DNA from 3 places in the Paenibacillus sp. FSL P4-0081 genome. Region 1 is predicted to be linked to each of the others. Evidence: predicted binding sites of a transcription regulator. Region 1 holds the regulator's gene; each other region holds the start of a gene.
What was found. Region 1 encodes Rex, which represses fermentation and respiration genes when NADH is low (regulators of the CRP and FNR family bind a similar motif). Its sites were predicted from a motif close to TTGTGAAATATTTCACAA; they were not measured.
Positions count from the first base shown of each region.

Region 2: P40081_RS33940 (formate/nitrite transporter family protein) is a predicted target of Rex. The motif match lies at 3,281-3,298, and genes of this name have one in related genera.
Region 3: P40081_RS09690 (flavocytochrome c) is a predicted target of Rex. The motif match lies at 2,582-2,599, and genes of this name have one in related genera.

Region 1 covers NZ_CP009280.1:5,252,793-5,258,267, reverse strand. The annotation lists gene dinG (ATP-dependent DNA helicase DinG) at 1-2,742, shown strand, start outside; gene P40081_RS22535 (redox-sensing transcriptional repressor Rex) at 2,962-3,615, shown strand; gene P40081_RS22530 (amidohydrolase) at 3,602-4,903, shown strand; gene P40081_RS22525 (cell wall elongation regulator TseB-like domain-containing protein) at 4,931-5,452, shown strand.
Region 2 covers NZ_CP009280.1:7,949,823-7,955,297, forward strand. The annotation lists gene P40081_RS33925 (MOSC domain-containing protein) at 1-92, opposite strand, end outside; gene P40081_RS33930 (GNAT family N-acetyltransferase) at 104-607, opposite strand; gene P40081_RS33935 (MFS transporter) at 669-1,886, opposite strand; gene P40081_RS33940 (formate/nitrite transporter family protein) at 2,353-3,180, opposite strand; gene P40081_RS33945 (FAD-dependent oxidoreductase) at 3,421-4,785, opposite strand; gene P40081_RS33950 (formate--tetrahydrofolate ligase) at 5,151-5,475, opposite strand, start outside.
Region 3 covers NZ_CP009280.1:2,287,193-2,292,667, reverse strand. The annotation lists gene P40081_RS09695 (NAD(P)/FAD-dependent oxidoreductase) at 1-870, shown strand, start outside; gene P40081_RS09690 (flavocytochrome c) at 1,006-2,565, opposite strand; gene P40081_RS09685 (hypothetical protein) at 2,745-3,203, shown strand; gene P40081_RS09680 (PHP domain-containing protein) at 3,310-4,104, opposite strand; gene P40081_RS09675 (energy-coupling factor transporter transmembrane component T family protein) at 4,139-4,972, opposite strand; gene P40081_RS09670 (ABC transporter ATP-binding protein) at 4,959-5,475, opposite strand, start outside.

The sequences.
Region 1 (5,475 bases):
TATGTCAAGCCCGGAGCACCCATTCCTCCTTTTATTACGGGCTTGACCGGAATTACAGACAGTGATGTGCAGGATGCGCCGGAACTTGATGAGATGATGATGGAACTGGTGCCGCTGCTCGATGATGTTGTGCTGGTTGGACATAATGTAGCGTTTGATTTTCATTTCTTGCAGAATGCGCTGGACCGCTGCGGTTATTTGCCGTTTCAGGGCCGGATTCTGGATACTATCGATTTTCTCAAAATATGCTTTCCCTCGCTGACCACGTATCAGCTTGGGTCCGTGAGCAGCCATTTCGGCCTTACGCATGAGCGTCCCCATCAAGCGGACAGTGATGCCCTCGCAACTGCGCTTGTGCTGCTAAAATGTCTGGAGGAGCTGGACAGCCTGCCTCTCCTGACCATCCAGCGGCTCAATGAGCTGTTCGCCGATGAAGACAGTGACCTGGCCTGGTATTTCGATGGTCTGCAGCGTGAGCGCGAAATGGAGACCTTCCAGCCGGAAGGAGACCTGACCTTCTACCGGCAGCTGGCCCTTGCTGTAGGCGACTGGGCAGAGCTGGCTCCGCCTCGGGAGGAAGGATCTGACAACCCGCTGCAGAATATTACCTTCGGGGAGTATATGGAAGAGGTAACCAAACGTCTGAAGGACACCCTTCCGCAATATGAGAGCCGTGAAGCCCAGGAACTGATGATCCAGGAGGTCATGACGGCGCTTGATCAGGATAAGCATCTGCTGATTGAAGCAGGAACCGGCACCGGCAAATCGCTGGGCTATCTGCTTCCGGCCATTTATCACAGTGTCCGCAGTAATCAGAAGGTCATGGTCAGCACGCATACGATCAACCTCCAGGATCAGCTGCGTGAGCGCGACATCCCTCTTTTGACGAGTGTTGTGCCCTTTCCGTTCAAGGCAGCGATCTTTAAGGGGAGAGGACACTATTTGTGTCTCCGTAAGTTTGAACATAGAATTAATAAAAGGGACTTCACAAGTCCCAGGGAAGAAGCGCTTACGGCCGCGCAGATGATGGTCTGGCTGACCCAGACGGAGACCGGCGATGATGAAGAGCTGAACTTAAGCGGGCGCGGCGGTGATTTCTGGGAGACCGTAGCCAGTGATACCGACTCTTGTCTGGGACGCTCATGCCCTTGGTTCAGGAAATGTTATTATCACCGGGCCAAGCATGAAGCCGGGATTTCCGATGTGGTGGTGACTAACCACTCCAAGTTATTCGCAGATGTTAAGGCCGGGCATCAGCTGCTTCCGGCTTACGAGCATCTCATCATTGATGAGGCGCATCATCTGGAGGACATTGCCGGCAAACATCTCGGAATGCAGATGAAATATTTCACCGTGGCGCATACGCTCACCCGTCTGTACAAGGACAGCCGGAGCGGACAGCTGCCTGCCCTGCGCCAGACCCTGCAGTCGTCCGGCAGTGAGCAGGCTTCGGAATGGAGCGGTGTTATCGACCGGATCTATCCGGATCTGCTTACCGTCAAGGAGTCCTGGGATACACTTAGCGACAAGCTCTTCGGCCTGCTGCCTGAACGCAGCGATGCCGGAGCCGGTGAAGCCGGCCAGCTTGTCGCACGCCTGCAGCCGGGCAAGAAGCCCAAAGAGTGGGAGGAGCTGGCTGCTCTGGAGAATACACTCCATCTCAGCTTGAGTGATATCATCCGCAAGGGTGATAAAATGCTCAGTGAGATGCGTGATACGGACAGCCAGTCCTCTTCGGACAGTCTTGTGACGGATATCGGCGGGTTGTTCAAGGACCTGGCCTCCATCCGGGAGCAGATCCGTTTCTTTATGGGACTGAATGACGAGAATATCGTCTACTGGCTGGAGGGGAGCGGCAATTACCGCGGCAAATCGCTGCAGATGTATGCCGTTCCGGTGGATGTGAGCACCCAGCTCAGGGAGCTGTTCTTCGACAAGAAGAAGAGTATCATCCTGACCTCGGCCACCTTGTCTGTGGATAAGTCATTCCAGTTCATGATAGATAATCTCGGTCTTGGTGAGGCTGCAGAGCAGGGCCGTCTGATGACAGCCCTGCTTCCGTCGCCGTTCAAATACCGTGAGCAGGCACTGCTTGTCATTCCCCGTGATTTCCCGAGTGTCAAGGGAAGCATAGGGGATGCCCGCTTTGTGGATACACTGGTCCATTCTCTGGCAGAAACTGCCGTGGCTACCCGCGGGCGGATGCTGGTGCTCTTCACCTCCTACAAGATGCTGCGCCAGGTCTATGATCCGCTGAAGGAGGCCCTGGCTTCGCAGGATATCGCGGTGCTTGGACAAGGCGTAGAAGGCGGCAGCCGGAGCAAGCTGATCCGGCGGTTCCAGGACAGTACAGCGTCAGTCTTGCTGGGTACGAGCAGCTTCTGGGAAGGTGTAGACATTCCCGGTGAAGCTTTGACCTGTCTGGCCATTGTCAGACTTCCGTTCCAGCCGCCTAATCATCCGCTGGCTGAAGCGAAGTCGGAGCTGCTCCAGGCACAGAAGAAGAATCCGTTCATGAAGCTGTCCGTCCCGCAGGCTGTAATCCGCTTCAAGCAAGGCTTCGGGCGGCTGGTCCGCACCGCGCAGGACCGCGGAATCGTTATTGTATATGATACCAGGGTAATCGAATCTTATTATGGGAAGTATTTCCTGTATTCGCTGCCCGGTCCCAAGATGGAGCATATGCTGACGGATCAGATCGTTCCGCGGATTGCAGAATGGCTTGAAGAAGGCGGGGTTTAATAATCCGTCTCCGGTTGATATTATGTATAAGTAATTATTGTTCTGAAGTCCCGTGCTCCACTGCTGCTGCCCAAACGGGCAGTAGTACCCGGAGCACGGTTCCTATAACCGGCTTATCAAGCAGCATATGCTATAAAACCTAAGTGAATGCTTACGAAGCGAGTTTTGCGAAGTTGAATCAAGCAGCATATGCTATCAAAACTTTTAGGAGGAGAAAACATGAAATCGGATAAAATATCGGAGGCCGTCGTTCGCAGACTCCCAGTGTACCTGCGTTTCCTGAACGATCTCCAAAAACGTGAAATCTCAACAGTTTCTTCTCAGGAGCTGGGACAGAAGCTTGATCTCAACCCCGCCCAGATCCGCAAGGACCTGGCTTATTTTGGTGATTTCGGCAGAAAAGGCATTGGTTATGATGTCTCTTATCTGATTGAGAAGATCAGGCATATTCTCAAGCTGGACCAGCAGATTAATGTAGCTCTGGTAGGTGCAGGTAATCTTGGCCACGCCTTGTCGAATTACAATGCTTACTTGAAGGATACGATGAAGATTACAGCTGTATTTGATGCTTATGAGCCTAAGGTAGGCCAGCAGATCAACTCGTTGACTGTTCAGCCGATGAGTGAGCTGGGGGATACCATCCGTGCACAGGGCATCCGCATCGGGATTATTACCGTTCCGGACAGTGAAGCACAGAACGTTGCTGACATTCTGGTGGATTCGGGCATTGAGGCGATCCTGAATTTTGCGCCTGTAATTCTGAAGACTCCGGCCAATATCCGGATTCATGCCGCCGATTTCACTACGGATCTGCAGAGTCTGGCTTATTATTTGCATGACGGAAAGGACGAAGCTGAAGATGAGCAGCAATAAAACCATTATTAAAAACGGGCGTTTTCTGGTGCCTGGCAGCGATAAGCCGGTGCTGAGCGGTTATATGACCATCGAAAATGATCTGATTACTTACATAGGTGAAGATAAGCCTGTAATTGAAGAGGATGCCGAGGTTATTGACGGCAGCCGGCTGCTGTTCATGCCGGGTCTCGTCAACACCCACGGCCATGCGGCGATGTCACTGCTGCGCGGCTACGGCGATGATATGGTACTGCAGGCTTGGCTGCAGGAAAAAATGTGGCCGATGGAAGAGAAATTCACCGGTGATGATGTGTACTGGGGAACCTCTTTGTCCGTTCTTGAGATGCTGAAGGGCGGCACTACGACCTTCCTCGATATGTATGACCATATGGACCGGGTTGCTGAGGTTACCGAGCAGTCAGGCATCCGTGCTGTACTTATGCGCGGTGTTATTGGCCTTTGTCCGGAAGAGGTGCAGAATCATAAGCTCGCGGAGGCGATTGCTTTTGCCCGGAACTGGCATGGCAAGGCTGACGGCAGAATTACTGCAATGCTCTCGCCGCATGCGCCTTACACCTGTCCTCCGGAGTTTTTCATGAAGTTTGTCCAGGCGGCTCATGATCTTGATCTGCCGATGCACACGCATATGTCCGAAACGCGTCATGAAGTGGAGCAGAATGTGGCCGATTACGGCCTGCGTCCGGTCGCTCATCTGGAGAAGCTGGGAATGTTCACCCGGCCGTCCCTGATCGCCCATGGTGTTCATCTGAACGATGAAGAGATTGAGATTCTGGCCCGCCACAATGTTGGTGTATCCCACAATCCCGGCAGCAATCTGAAGCTGGCCAGCGGAGTAGCCCGTGTTCCTGAGCTTCTTAGAGCAGGAGTTAAGGTCTCCCTGGGTACGGACGGTGCGGCAAGCAACAACAACCTGGATATGTTCGAAGAAATGCGGCTGGCCGCGCTGATCCACAAAGGTGTAAGCGGTGATCCTACAGCAGTACCGGCTCCAGAGGCGCTGCTGATGGCGACCGAATATGGTGCACAGTCTATTTTCCTGAACCAGGTAGGCCGGCTTGCAGCAGGGATGAAAGCCGACTTCATTGCGATTGATATTGATCAGCCGCACTTGCTGCCGCATACCGATCTTTTGTCCCATGCGGTATATTCAGCCAGTGCCAAGGATGTGGAGAATGTCTGGGTGAACGGCAAACAGGTTGTGAAGCACGGACAATGTCTGACACTAGATGAAGAAGCTATCCGCCGCAAAGCGCAGGAAACGTTCGAGGGACTGCTTAAACGGTAATACAGGTTTAAAGGGAAAGGAAGCTGCATGTTGAAGAAGAGGAGAAAATGGCTTCCGCTGGGGATTTCCCTGGTTCTGCTCCTTCTGTTCGGACTAAGCCAGTTTTATGCCTACATTATGAAGGATCAGTGGAACGAGCGGAGTGAAGCCAAAGAGATTGCCAGAGCGCGGGCCGGCTTAACTGAGGTAACCAAAGCACAGAAATCCGTCTGGGATGAAAATGCGATATACTGGGTGCTTACCGGAAAAAATGATGCAGGAACCGAGCTGATGGTTTGGGTCCGTTTTACCAAGGAAGGCCAGCCAGCCGGAGGCGACAACGATTTATATGCGGAGGAGCTCAGCAAAGGGACTTCTGAGGCGCAAATCCGTGATATTATAGCTGCCCAGCTTCCGGGTATTACGATTAAGCGGCTGCTGCCGGGAGTGTATAACGGAGAATATGCCTGGCAGCTGTTCTACAAAAAGGACGGCAGGTTCTATTACAGCTTCTATCGCTTCACAGACGGCAGTGCCATCGGTGAAGGGTACAGCCTGCCCAACCGGTAAGCGGCAGCAAGAATGGTCTACAG
Region 2 (5,475 bases), 2.7 Mb from region 1:
TGGACCGGCAGCTTGTAGATTCCCGTTTCCAGCGGTTTGCCGCGGTAATCTACGGTCTTCGGCTTGCCTACATTAAGTGAGACGACTTCCATCTTGATTCCTCCTAGTCCAGCATGCAGCTCATGAATACCTCATCTACATATCTTCCGCCCAGATAGAACTCCTCCCGCAGCCGTCCCTCCTCCTCGAATCCGCATTTGCGGTAGAACGAGAGTGCCGGTGTATTGCAGGAGAGCACACGCAGGCGCAGCTTACGGATTCCATTCTCTGCGGCATGGCGCTTGATCTCTGCGATCAGCCGGCTGCCTACACCCAGGCGCTGGAAGCGCGGATGTACGGCAATATTAACCTCGCATACATGGCGGTTGCTCTCCATTCCGCTGGGACAGCCGAAGCCGACATACCCGCATAGCTCCCCGTCCTGCAAGGCTACAAGCTGGGAGCCGGGCGGTGCATGCAGCAGATAATCCTCCCGGGAGCGCCACATCAGCGGACCGGGTGTTGTCTCCTCTGTCCAGATCATATTATCGAGAATGATCAGCTCACGGGCATCCCTGATTTCAGAGGGACGGATGGTGAAAGCCGAATCCCTGTTTAGTTGTTGCATAGCTTCTACACCCCTTGCCTTGCTAAGCAGATAATAAAAGGATTAGTTACAGCGCAGCCGTTTATGCAGCATTACCCCGGAGCTTCACGCTCCCGCGGTTAACGTAGGCATGGACCGCGAAGAATCCCACGGACAGAACCGCCATCCCGCAGGCCAGCCAGCCTGTCGGCGCAAGGCCGCCTCTGTCGAATTGAATCCCCATCAGATACGGGCCGATAACCCGGCCGACCGCGCCGATACCGCCGCTAAGCCCGAGATAGAAGGGCGCACTGCGCTGGGCATGCTCCGAGATGAAGGATGGCATGGCCGGAGAGATCAGCATCTCACCCAGTGTAGCCAGCACCATCGCCAGCAGCATGCCCGGGTAGCTCGGCATGAACAGTATAACCGCATACCCGCCCAGATAGAATACGGCGCTTGCTGTCATCTGCGCAGTAGAAGTCCCTGCGAACCAGCGTTTGATCAGACTGACCAGCGGCTGCGCGGCAAAGATAAGTACGCCGTTCAGCGTCCAGAGGAAGCCGTATAACTGCTTCGACCAGCCTTCTGAAATAATAAACGGCGATACTCCGGTATTCCAGATCGAATTGCCGATCAGCAGAAACATCGAACCAATAGCCATGTACAGATAAATCCGCGTATGCCCCAGCAGCTTCCAGCCTGACGCTTCGCCCTGCGGGTGTTTCTTCTGTATTGTCTCATGGGATGGCGACGGTGCTGTCCCCACCCTGCGCAGATAGACAAAGAAGAATCCGGCAAACACTGCCGAAGTCACACCGTTCAGCACAAAGCTCAGCATATAATTGCCCAGGAATCCGCTCAGTGCGGTTCCCAGTGCTACCCCGATATTGTTCGAGACATAGATGATATTGAACAGCTCTCCGCGCTGCTCCGCGAACCGGAAGCCGATAAAAGCCTGGATAGCCGGTAGAGACAGAGAGTTGAACAACCCCATCAGGCCCATAACTATAATGAATATACTCCAGCTGCCGCTTGCCCAAGGAAGAGCAAACAGGGTCAGCGCGTTCATAGCCAGTGCTCCGACAATCAGGCGGTTTACCCCTACCTTGTGATACAAAGATCCGCCCAGCAATTGCCCGGCAATCCCCCCGAGGGATTGAACCAGCAGAACAATTCCCGCATCTTTCATACTGCGTCCCAGCTCATCAAATACATACATCGTAACCAGCGGCCACATCAGCGCACTGCCGGTTGCATTAATGAGACTGGCAATCAAGAACACTTTGACTTCCTTCGGATAGGCCTGCAAAAATCTCATAACTTGTCTTTCATCCCCTGTAACATAGGTGTCATTAATCCATCCAGTATCATCTGAAAACAGGATGACGGGCAAGTTCTCGCGTTAACGCTTTATCGCATAGCATCATTGAATTCACTGCTGCGAAATTCCCAATCACTTCCCGCCTGCCGTGCTATTTATATTCTATAACTGCAGCTTCTGCACGTAAAGAAAATAGGTGGAAATGACCTGATTCGTTCCCCGCAGGCCAGGGTAATAGTGCATATGAAACACTCCCTATTTATTCGCCGTGAATCCGATTTCGTTCCCCCGAGTCGGATATGCACGGCGAATTTTGTTTTGCCCTGAAGTTATTCCAGGCAGAGCCGGGCTAACAAAAAACACTCCCTTTCTCTCTGCGATTCCCAAAAACAGGGTGCCGAGAAGCCAGGAAGTGCTGGGGCCAAACTATTGAACATGCCGGTCATCACCGGCGGATTTTGAATTAAGCGTGTTTCTTCACACCTGCAGCGGAGATTCCTTCAACAGCCGTTACAGCTGCCGGCTCCTTACGCAGGTAAGCCATCCAGTAAGCCGCTGCGACGAAGATCGCGCCGCCCGTAAGATTGCCCAGCCATACCGGGGCAAAGTTGGCGAAATACTGCGCCCACGTGAAATGTCCTTCGAAGATGGCAGCAGGGATAAGGAACATGTTAGCTACAACGTGCTGGAAGCCGATGGCTACAAACGCCATTGTCGGGAACCAGATACCGAGGATTTTGCCGCTGAAATTATCTGCTCCATAGGAGAGCCACACTGCCAGCGCCACGAGCCAGTTACAGCCGATCCCGGAGATAAAGGCCTGCAGGAAGGTCGCATCAATCTTGTGCTCAGCCATACTCACCAGCTTCTCCAGATACACCCCGTCCGATGTAAGGCCAACGACATGACCGAAGAAATAAGCAACGAACAAGGCTCCTGCCAGGTTGCTGAGTGTAATCAGCACCAGGTTCTTAATCACTTCCCAGAACGAAATCTTCTTCGCAATAAAAGCAAGCGGCACCGCCATCATGTTGCCTGTCAGCAGCTCGCCTCCGGCAAGCAGCACCAGTATCAGCCCTACCGGGAATACCGCAGCTCCGATGAAGTTAGCGATGGACCCCCACTCGGCAGGCGCACCGGCAATGACACGAATATCCAGCAAAAATCCGAGCGCGATAAACGCTCCTCCCAGGAAACCAAGAATAAGTACAGTGCTGAGCGGATTGTGCGCTTTCTTGACTCCGTTCTCTACCGTTACTTCGGCGATCCCCTGCGGTTTGTTATAAGCCATGATTCCTATCCCCTTCTAATTACTTAAAATTTGTTCCTTTATGCCATTGTAACGTGATCACAATCACATTAACGTGATAAAAATCACTCTCAGAAAACCTAAGTGAAAGTTTTCACTGACATGTCAAATTTACCATAAAAGGTTAGGCGGCGGAATATTTTTCTCATTCGGACCCGGAATTAATAGTTAAAACCATAAAAAAAAGGAGCCCTTAACGGGCCCCGGCGAAATCAGGCGGGATTAGACGTGTACTGGTTCTTTAACGGCAACTGTCTTGGGCAGTGCCTGAAGTCCTGCAGTGTTCAGGAAGTTCCAAGGCTTGTTGTAGTGCGGCTGGAAGAAGAAATCAATGAAGGCCAGCTGGTCCACGGTCATTTTATTCTGAATACAAACCGATACGGTATTGATCGACTGCGTCAGATCCATCTTGGACATAATCTGTGCCCCAAGAATGCGGCGGGTCGCACGTTCGAATACGACTTTTACCTGAACCTGCTCGAATGTCGGCATAAACTCCGGACGGTAGTTGTCAATCAGCATAACACTTTCAGCATCCATACCTTCGGCTTTGGCGGCATCCTCGGTAAGTCCGGTTCCGGCAATATTGTCTTCATAAATCTTGATGCCTGATGTTCCCTGCGTACCCATATAAGGAATCGTATTCGAGACCAGATTGCGGGCTACCAGTGTCCCCATGCGTACAGCGTTCGTGGCGAGCGGAATATAGGCATGTTTACCGGTCGGGTTGTAATGAATCGCACAGCTGTCACCAGCGGCATATACATCCGGCAGGCTGGTCTGCATGTAATCGTTGACCATAATCGCACCGTTCGGAAGCATATCGACTTGACCCTTGAGCAGCTCTGTATTCGGACGGAAGCCGATGCAGAGAATGACCAGATCGGTTTCATGCTCTCCCTTGCTTGTAATGACCTTGGTCACTTTGCCGTTTTCTCCGGCGAATGCTGCGACTTTCTCACCAAGCGCAAGCTTGATGCCATGCTCTTCAAGTGATTGTTGAATCGGAGCCGTGAATTCTTCATCGAGATATTTACTCAGAATGCGGTCTTCCCCGTCGATCAGGGTAACTTCCTTGCCGTTCATCTGAAAAGCTTCAACCAGCTCAACGCCGATATATCCGGCTCCGACTACTGTAATTCTTTTCACCTTCTGCGCTTGTTCAATAATGGTGTTGGAGTGATTATAATTCTTCGAGAGCAGAATCCCCTCCAGCTCTATACCTTCCAGCTTAGGCACAATCGGCCATGAGCCTGTTGTCATAATCAGCTTGTCGTACGTATCTTCAAATTCTTCACCTGTAGCGAGGTTGCGGGCCTTCAATGTTTTGCGGGCGGTATCCACATTCGTCACTTCATGGCGCATCTTCGTTTGCACACCCAGTGCTGCAAGCTGTTCCGGGGAAGAATAGAACAATCCCTGCGGGTCCTTGACGACTCCCCCTACGTAAAGCGCAATGCCGCAAGACAAGAACGATATGTTATCGTTGCGCTCGTAAACCGTAATCTGGGCATCCGGGTACAGCTGTGCGGTATTAACAATTGCGGCGGTTCCGGCGTGTGTACATCCAATGACTGCTACTTTCATGATTTCTTCCTCCTCCAATTTACAAGCCTGTTTCTCTGTAGTTGTGATTAATTTCACTTTATACACTGATTATATTGTGATATTTATCACATTACAAGCACTTTTGTGAATTTTCTCACATTGTTCACAATTTCAATTTTTAATTATCTGCACGAATTTCTTTTCTTCTTGCATTAGTTTTCCCCGCCAGTAGGACATTATGTCTGTCAGCAGCAGGAAGCAGCAGGAAGCAGCGTTAGGGTGTGAAACTGTATAAATTCTAATCTTTGCAGCAAAAAAAGCCCCACTACACCGCAAACCTTCTGCGGAACAAGTGAGGCTCTATCTAATGGATGGCTGCCGCCTGTATGCGGCCAAAAAACCGTTTATTCCAAACCGGAGATCACACCATCTTCATCGACCAGCAGCCCTTCTGCGGCCGGTTTGGCGGGTAGGCCCGGCATTGTGACAATGTTCCCTGTGATGACCACTGCAAATCCTGCGCCAAGGGACAATGTAATGTCCCGTACACCCATGGTGAAGCCTTCCGGTGCTCCAAGCAGCCTCGGCTGATCCGAGAAGGAATATGGCGTTTTGGCCATACAGACCTGAAGCTGGTGCAAGCCCAGCCTGTCAATAACAGCCAGACTGCGTTTGGCTGCCGGGGAGAAGGCCACTTCTGCGCCATGGTAGATTTCGGTGACGATTTTA
Region 3 (5,475 bases), 3.0 Mb from region 1:
CGCAGCAGTCTGCTGTATGCCAGCGTCCCTGAAGATGTACCCGCCCTGAAGCTGGAAAATGAAAACCTGATCCGGCATGGATTTGATTCTGAATTCTGGGATGAGGATAAAGTACGGTCGCATTATTCCTTCTCCAAACCGGCTGCGCTCTTCTCCCGGGGCGATGCCGAGACCAATCCGTTCCGGACCGTGCACAGCCTGATCGATAAAGCCCACTCCGGCGGAGTCCGGGTCTATGAGCATACCGAAGCCCTTAATTACGAATATAGTGCTGACGGCGTGGTCTGCCATACAGCGAATGGCCGGATTTTTGCGAAAAATGTTGTGTTTGCCATGGGGTATGAAACGCAGGATATGAAAAAGGACCGGGGCGCGGAGCTGATCAATACATATGCCATCATGACGAGGCCTCTTACGGACTTCCCCAAATGGCATGAGCAAAGTCTGCTCTGGGAAACAGCGCGGCCTTATCTGTACTTCCGGACCACACCGGACGGACGGATCATTGCCGGAGGCAAGGATGAACAGCTCACCAGTCCCGAGCGCCGCGATGTCCGTGTGCTCTCCCAATGCCAGCGGCTGCTGGAGGAGCTTGTGGCCCTGTTCCCGGAGCTTCAGGGAATAGAGGCTGAATACTCCTGGGGAGCGGTCTTCGGCTCTACCCGTGACGGCTTGCCTTATATGGGGCCGCATCCGGAGTACCCGCACTGCTATTTCATTGAAGGCTACGGGGGCAACGGAACCGTCTACAGCATGATCGCGGCCGAACTGCTCGCAGATACCCTTGCCGGCAAGGTGCGCCCCGAGCTGGAGCTGTTCTCGCTGACCCGTACAACGAAGCCTGCGCCGTCTCCGGCAATTCAGGCGTAAGCAGCTGAGCCTGCGGGAGCCTTGCTGCATCCGGCAGGAGCAGCAGCAAGGACACGCAGGAAAGGGATGCTCCGCAAGCCTGATGGCTGCGGAGCATCCCTTTTTATAATAAAGCTGACAATATGGAATAATAGCTTATTGTGCTTTTACAAATTCAGCAGATTTGATCCCTGCCTGCCGTCCAAAGATAATAATCTCGGCTACAGAATTCCCGCCGATCCGGTTCTGGCCGTGTAATCCGCCGACTACCTCACCTGCTGCAAAAAGTCCTGTGATCGCTTTGCCGTCTTTGTTCAAGACCTCTGTATTGGTGTTAATCACCACACCGCCCATGGTGTAGTGAATTCCCGGGCCGATTTGGATCGCGTAATACGGTGCGCCGGACAGATCATTATCCATGCCTGTTGTTCTGCCGAATTCCGCATCCGACTTATTCTTCACTGCGCTGTTCCAGGTATCTACGGTCTTCTTCAGCTGATCTGCCGGAACGTTCATTTGTTCTGCCAGCAATTCGATGGTATCCGCTGTTTTGACTACACCCATCTTGATGTACTGGTCCACCGCTTTGACGCGGGATTTCACGCCGGAATCAAACACCAGATACGCTGATTTCTCCGGAAGTGTATTGATGGAAGCTGTCACTTTATCACGAGTATCCATTTCGTTGCCGAAACGTTTGCCCTCGCTGGACACCAGAATTGCACCTTCGCCCCGGACCGCTTCACCGATCAGGTAGGATTTCTCCTGCTGTACAGTCGGGTGTACCTGAATCTGATCCAGATCTACCGTTGTGCCGCCAGCCTGTTCAATCATCCGGATGCCGTCGCCTGTGCTGCCGATCTGGTTCGTGGTCACATAACCCTCGAGGTCAGGTCTGACTTCGGTAATCATCTCCATATTAGCGCCGAATCCGCCGGTTGTTACGATCACTGCTGATCCGGTAATTGTTTTCTCATCGGCCTGGTTGAACAGCACCTTGACGCCGTTCACCTTGCCATCCTGTACTGTAAGTTCCTTCACATCCGCATTAACGAACAAGGGAATCCCTTGCTCTTGTACATTTCTTACGAGTCCGGCAACCAGATATTGTCCGACTGCTGAGCCGTCTTCCGGACGGTGGGTGCGCTTCTCTTTCATTCCGCCGGTAATCGTAATATTGTTCAAACGGATTCCGATCGAATCCAGCCAGTCAATGGCACTTGCGGAATTGTCCACGAAAAAGCGGAGCAACTCCTTGTTGTTCGTATCATGGCCGCCTGCCAGTGTCTCTTCATAGAACAGATCATTGGTATCCTCGATGCCCTGCTCCTTCTGGAACTTCGTCTGCGAAGCGTTCATACCCGAGGAGGATTTGGTGGTGTTACCGCCGGCAACCGGCATTTTCTCCAAAATAACCGGGTTCATGCCGTTAGCCTTGGCTTCCAGCGCCGCCGACATTCCGGCACCGCCTGCGCCGACAATGATGATATCATATTTATCTTTTAACTGATCGTACGGTGTATAGCTCGCTTCGGATGCTCCCGATACGGCTTCGGCTGTCTCTTTAGGTGCAGTGGTTGCTGCAGGCTCTGTGGTTGCGCTGTTCTTACCCTTGCTCTCATTCACACTGCCGTTAGCATTGTTGTTACCGCAGCCTGCGATAACCAGCATAACGGAAAGAACGAGTATAAGAGTCGCTGCATATCTCTTTTTCATAGTAACGCTTGCCCCCTTGTGCATATTTTCACAATTATCATATCCGCAAAAGGGCTGTCCTTGGAAGCTTACGTAATTAAAGAAATCATTAAGTAACTAAAGTAAGTGAATTTGCGTGCGGATGTTTATAGTTTTATAATTGGGACTTACACAATCGTATGACTAGGAGGAACTGAACCATGGACAAAAGCAAAAAATATATGCTTGCCGGCGCCATCCTGACCGCAGCTGGTGTTTCTCTAATGACCTATACAGCAAACCGTTACACTTCCTTCAAAAAAGTGGTGGCCAGAACCATCCGGCTGGAGGATATCGCCTCCCTTGAAATTACCCGTCTGTCCTCTGTTCCCGGTGAACAGAAGGATATTGTGGTTACGGAGCCGGAGGCCATCAAACAAATATGTGATGATTTCGCCGACGTCCGGTTAATGAAATCAGCGCGGAATGTAAGCACAGACAACAAATACAGCTATTATATTACCATCGTACAGGCTGACCGGAAGCAGCGGTTTGATATCATTCTCAAGGGCAGGCAGCATATGATTATTTACGATAATGATATGAACAATCCGCATTTAAAAGCTTATAAAATTATGGGTTCCTTCCATCCGCAGGCATTGAATCTGGCTTTTGCTTAAAACCGCAAGGCGTAGCGTAAATCATCCCCGGAAGCATAGAAGACATTACCTATGAAGTCATGGCCGGAGGAGTCCGGACATGACTTCATAGTATTTTAGGGCCGCTTTAAGCCAGATAGCCAATCTCCGCTTCATCTCTGGAAGGCGCTTCGCCGGCAAGCTGCTTCAGCAGCTTCTTCATCATGACCGAAGCCTTCACCTTGGTATGGAGACACGGTGAAAGCTTCATCTCATAGTCCCCCTGCTTAATAGCCTCCTTCAATTCCTCAACTGTAGAGCAGGATACATGTAGCCGGTTCATTACGCTGCCATACTGCAGGCATTGATGACTGTCACTGCCGGCAACCACAGGAACGCCAAGCTTCTCTGCAAATGGCGTAATCAGGTTCTTGTAGGCTTCAGCCCCCTGCACGTAAATGTCTTTAGCATTGAAATCAAACGCATCCAGCCGCTTAAGCAGCTGAGGGTCCAATTGATGAAGTGGAGTAGAGGTGCGGAACGGATGGGCCCCTATTTTCCACAGATTGAATTCATCCGCCAGATCCAGCAGTCTCAAGAAAGGAATAAAGCTACCCTGAGCAGTGTAATCTTCCAGCAAAGAACGGACAGCAAGAACATTCTCCTTAAGCCCGATCAGCAAGATGTGGCCTGTCTCGGCAATATCCACTTCCATTCCCGGAAACAGCTTCAGCCCGTCCACATCATAGTAATGTCCGTTATACGGATACATCTGATCCAGTGCCTCGTACATTGCGAAGAAATTAGAAGTATTAAAATGCTCTGTCAAAGCGGCTGCCTGCAGTCCGTTCACTTTAGCTTCCGACATCATTTCTGCGAAATACGCCGGGGAAAATGCTGATTTCTTGGACAATTTGCCGTGTGTGTGCAGATCAATATTCATATAGGTTAGGCTCCTTTTAAGTTTGCAGATTAGGTTAATACACCAGCTCAGGGTACAGGGTTCCAAACCAGAACAGCAGTATAATGTAAATCGTTGAACCGGATAAAAAAGCCCAGTCCGGCCTCTTCATCCGCAAATAGGACAGCTTGATCTTCTTCACCTTCGGATTGCTGAGACCGTAGCTGAATCCGCGTGTCTCCAGTGCTTCAATCGTGGTTCGCGACCGTTTGGCTGTATTGAGCATGAGCGGGTAGAAGACCAGCACCACAATCCGCAAGTAATACGCAGCTGTTCTCCAGTAGAACACCCCGTGACGATGCGGTCTTTGCCCCCTGAGTCTGAAGGACAACAATATCTGGTGGAATTCTTCCAGCAAAGTAGGCAGAATACGATAACCGTAAGATAAACTAAATGCAAAGGCATCAGGTATGCCTAAGGATAAAAGTCCGTCACTAAGCCGTTCGGGATCCAGACTGGAGAATACAGTGATGCTCGCCAGTGAAATGACAGAAAGCTTCAGCGTCAGCGTTAACATTGGCAGCAGGGATTCACTCCCCCCTCCGAAAAAAAGCGTCAGCACGAACATCCAGCCGATCTGGCCGGTCAGGCCAAGGCACAGGATACAGATGATTAGCGGACTAACCCGTGACAGGACAGTTGTTATGACCATGAACACGAACATTCCTAATAAGATTGTCCGGTTATGCACAAACCAGGGCACGATGGCAAAAAACAAATACCATAACAGCAGTGTCCGGGGGTCAAGCCTGCCCAGAAAGGTAGCGCTGTTGTTATACGCGGTCCCCAGTAATTCCAGCTTGATCTGTTCTACAGAGATCCGGTCCAGCGCTTTTTTAACAGCCTCCATAGATTCCGGCCACCTCCTTCTGTAGCTCCACTTGGCTCACAAACTCGTCCAGGCTGCAGCAAATGCGCGGCAGGCCGAGTATGCGGCTTAGCTTCATTAATTGTGTCTCTGCCAATCCGGCACGCCTCAAGAGCATTCCGTCAGCAAATATTTCATCCTTCGTTCCGTCAGCAATGATCTGTCCCTGATGCATAACAATAATTCTACTGGCCCATTCAGACACAAGCTGCATATCATGAGTGGCGATTACCACCGTCTCCACATGGCTCCGCAATGTCTCAAGAACGCTAACCATTTCCTGCTTGGTCGAAATATCCAGATTCGCGGTGGGCTCGTCAAGCAGCATAACTGCAGGGCGGACAGCGGCACCGATTGCCAGGGATACCCGCCGCTGCTGGCCGCCGCTCAGCAGACGGGCATCCCGCTCAGCGAGCTCACTAAGCCGGAACGCCTGGAGCATCTCTTCTACTCTCCGGTCTGTATCCGCTAACTTCCGGGCCTTC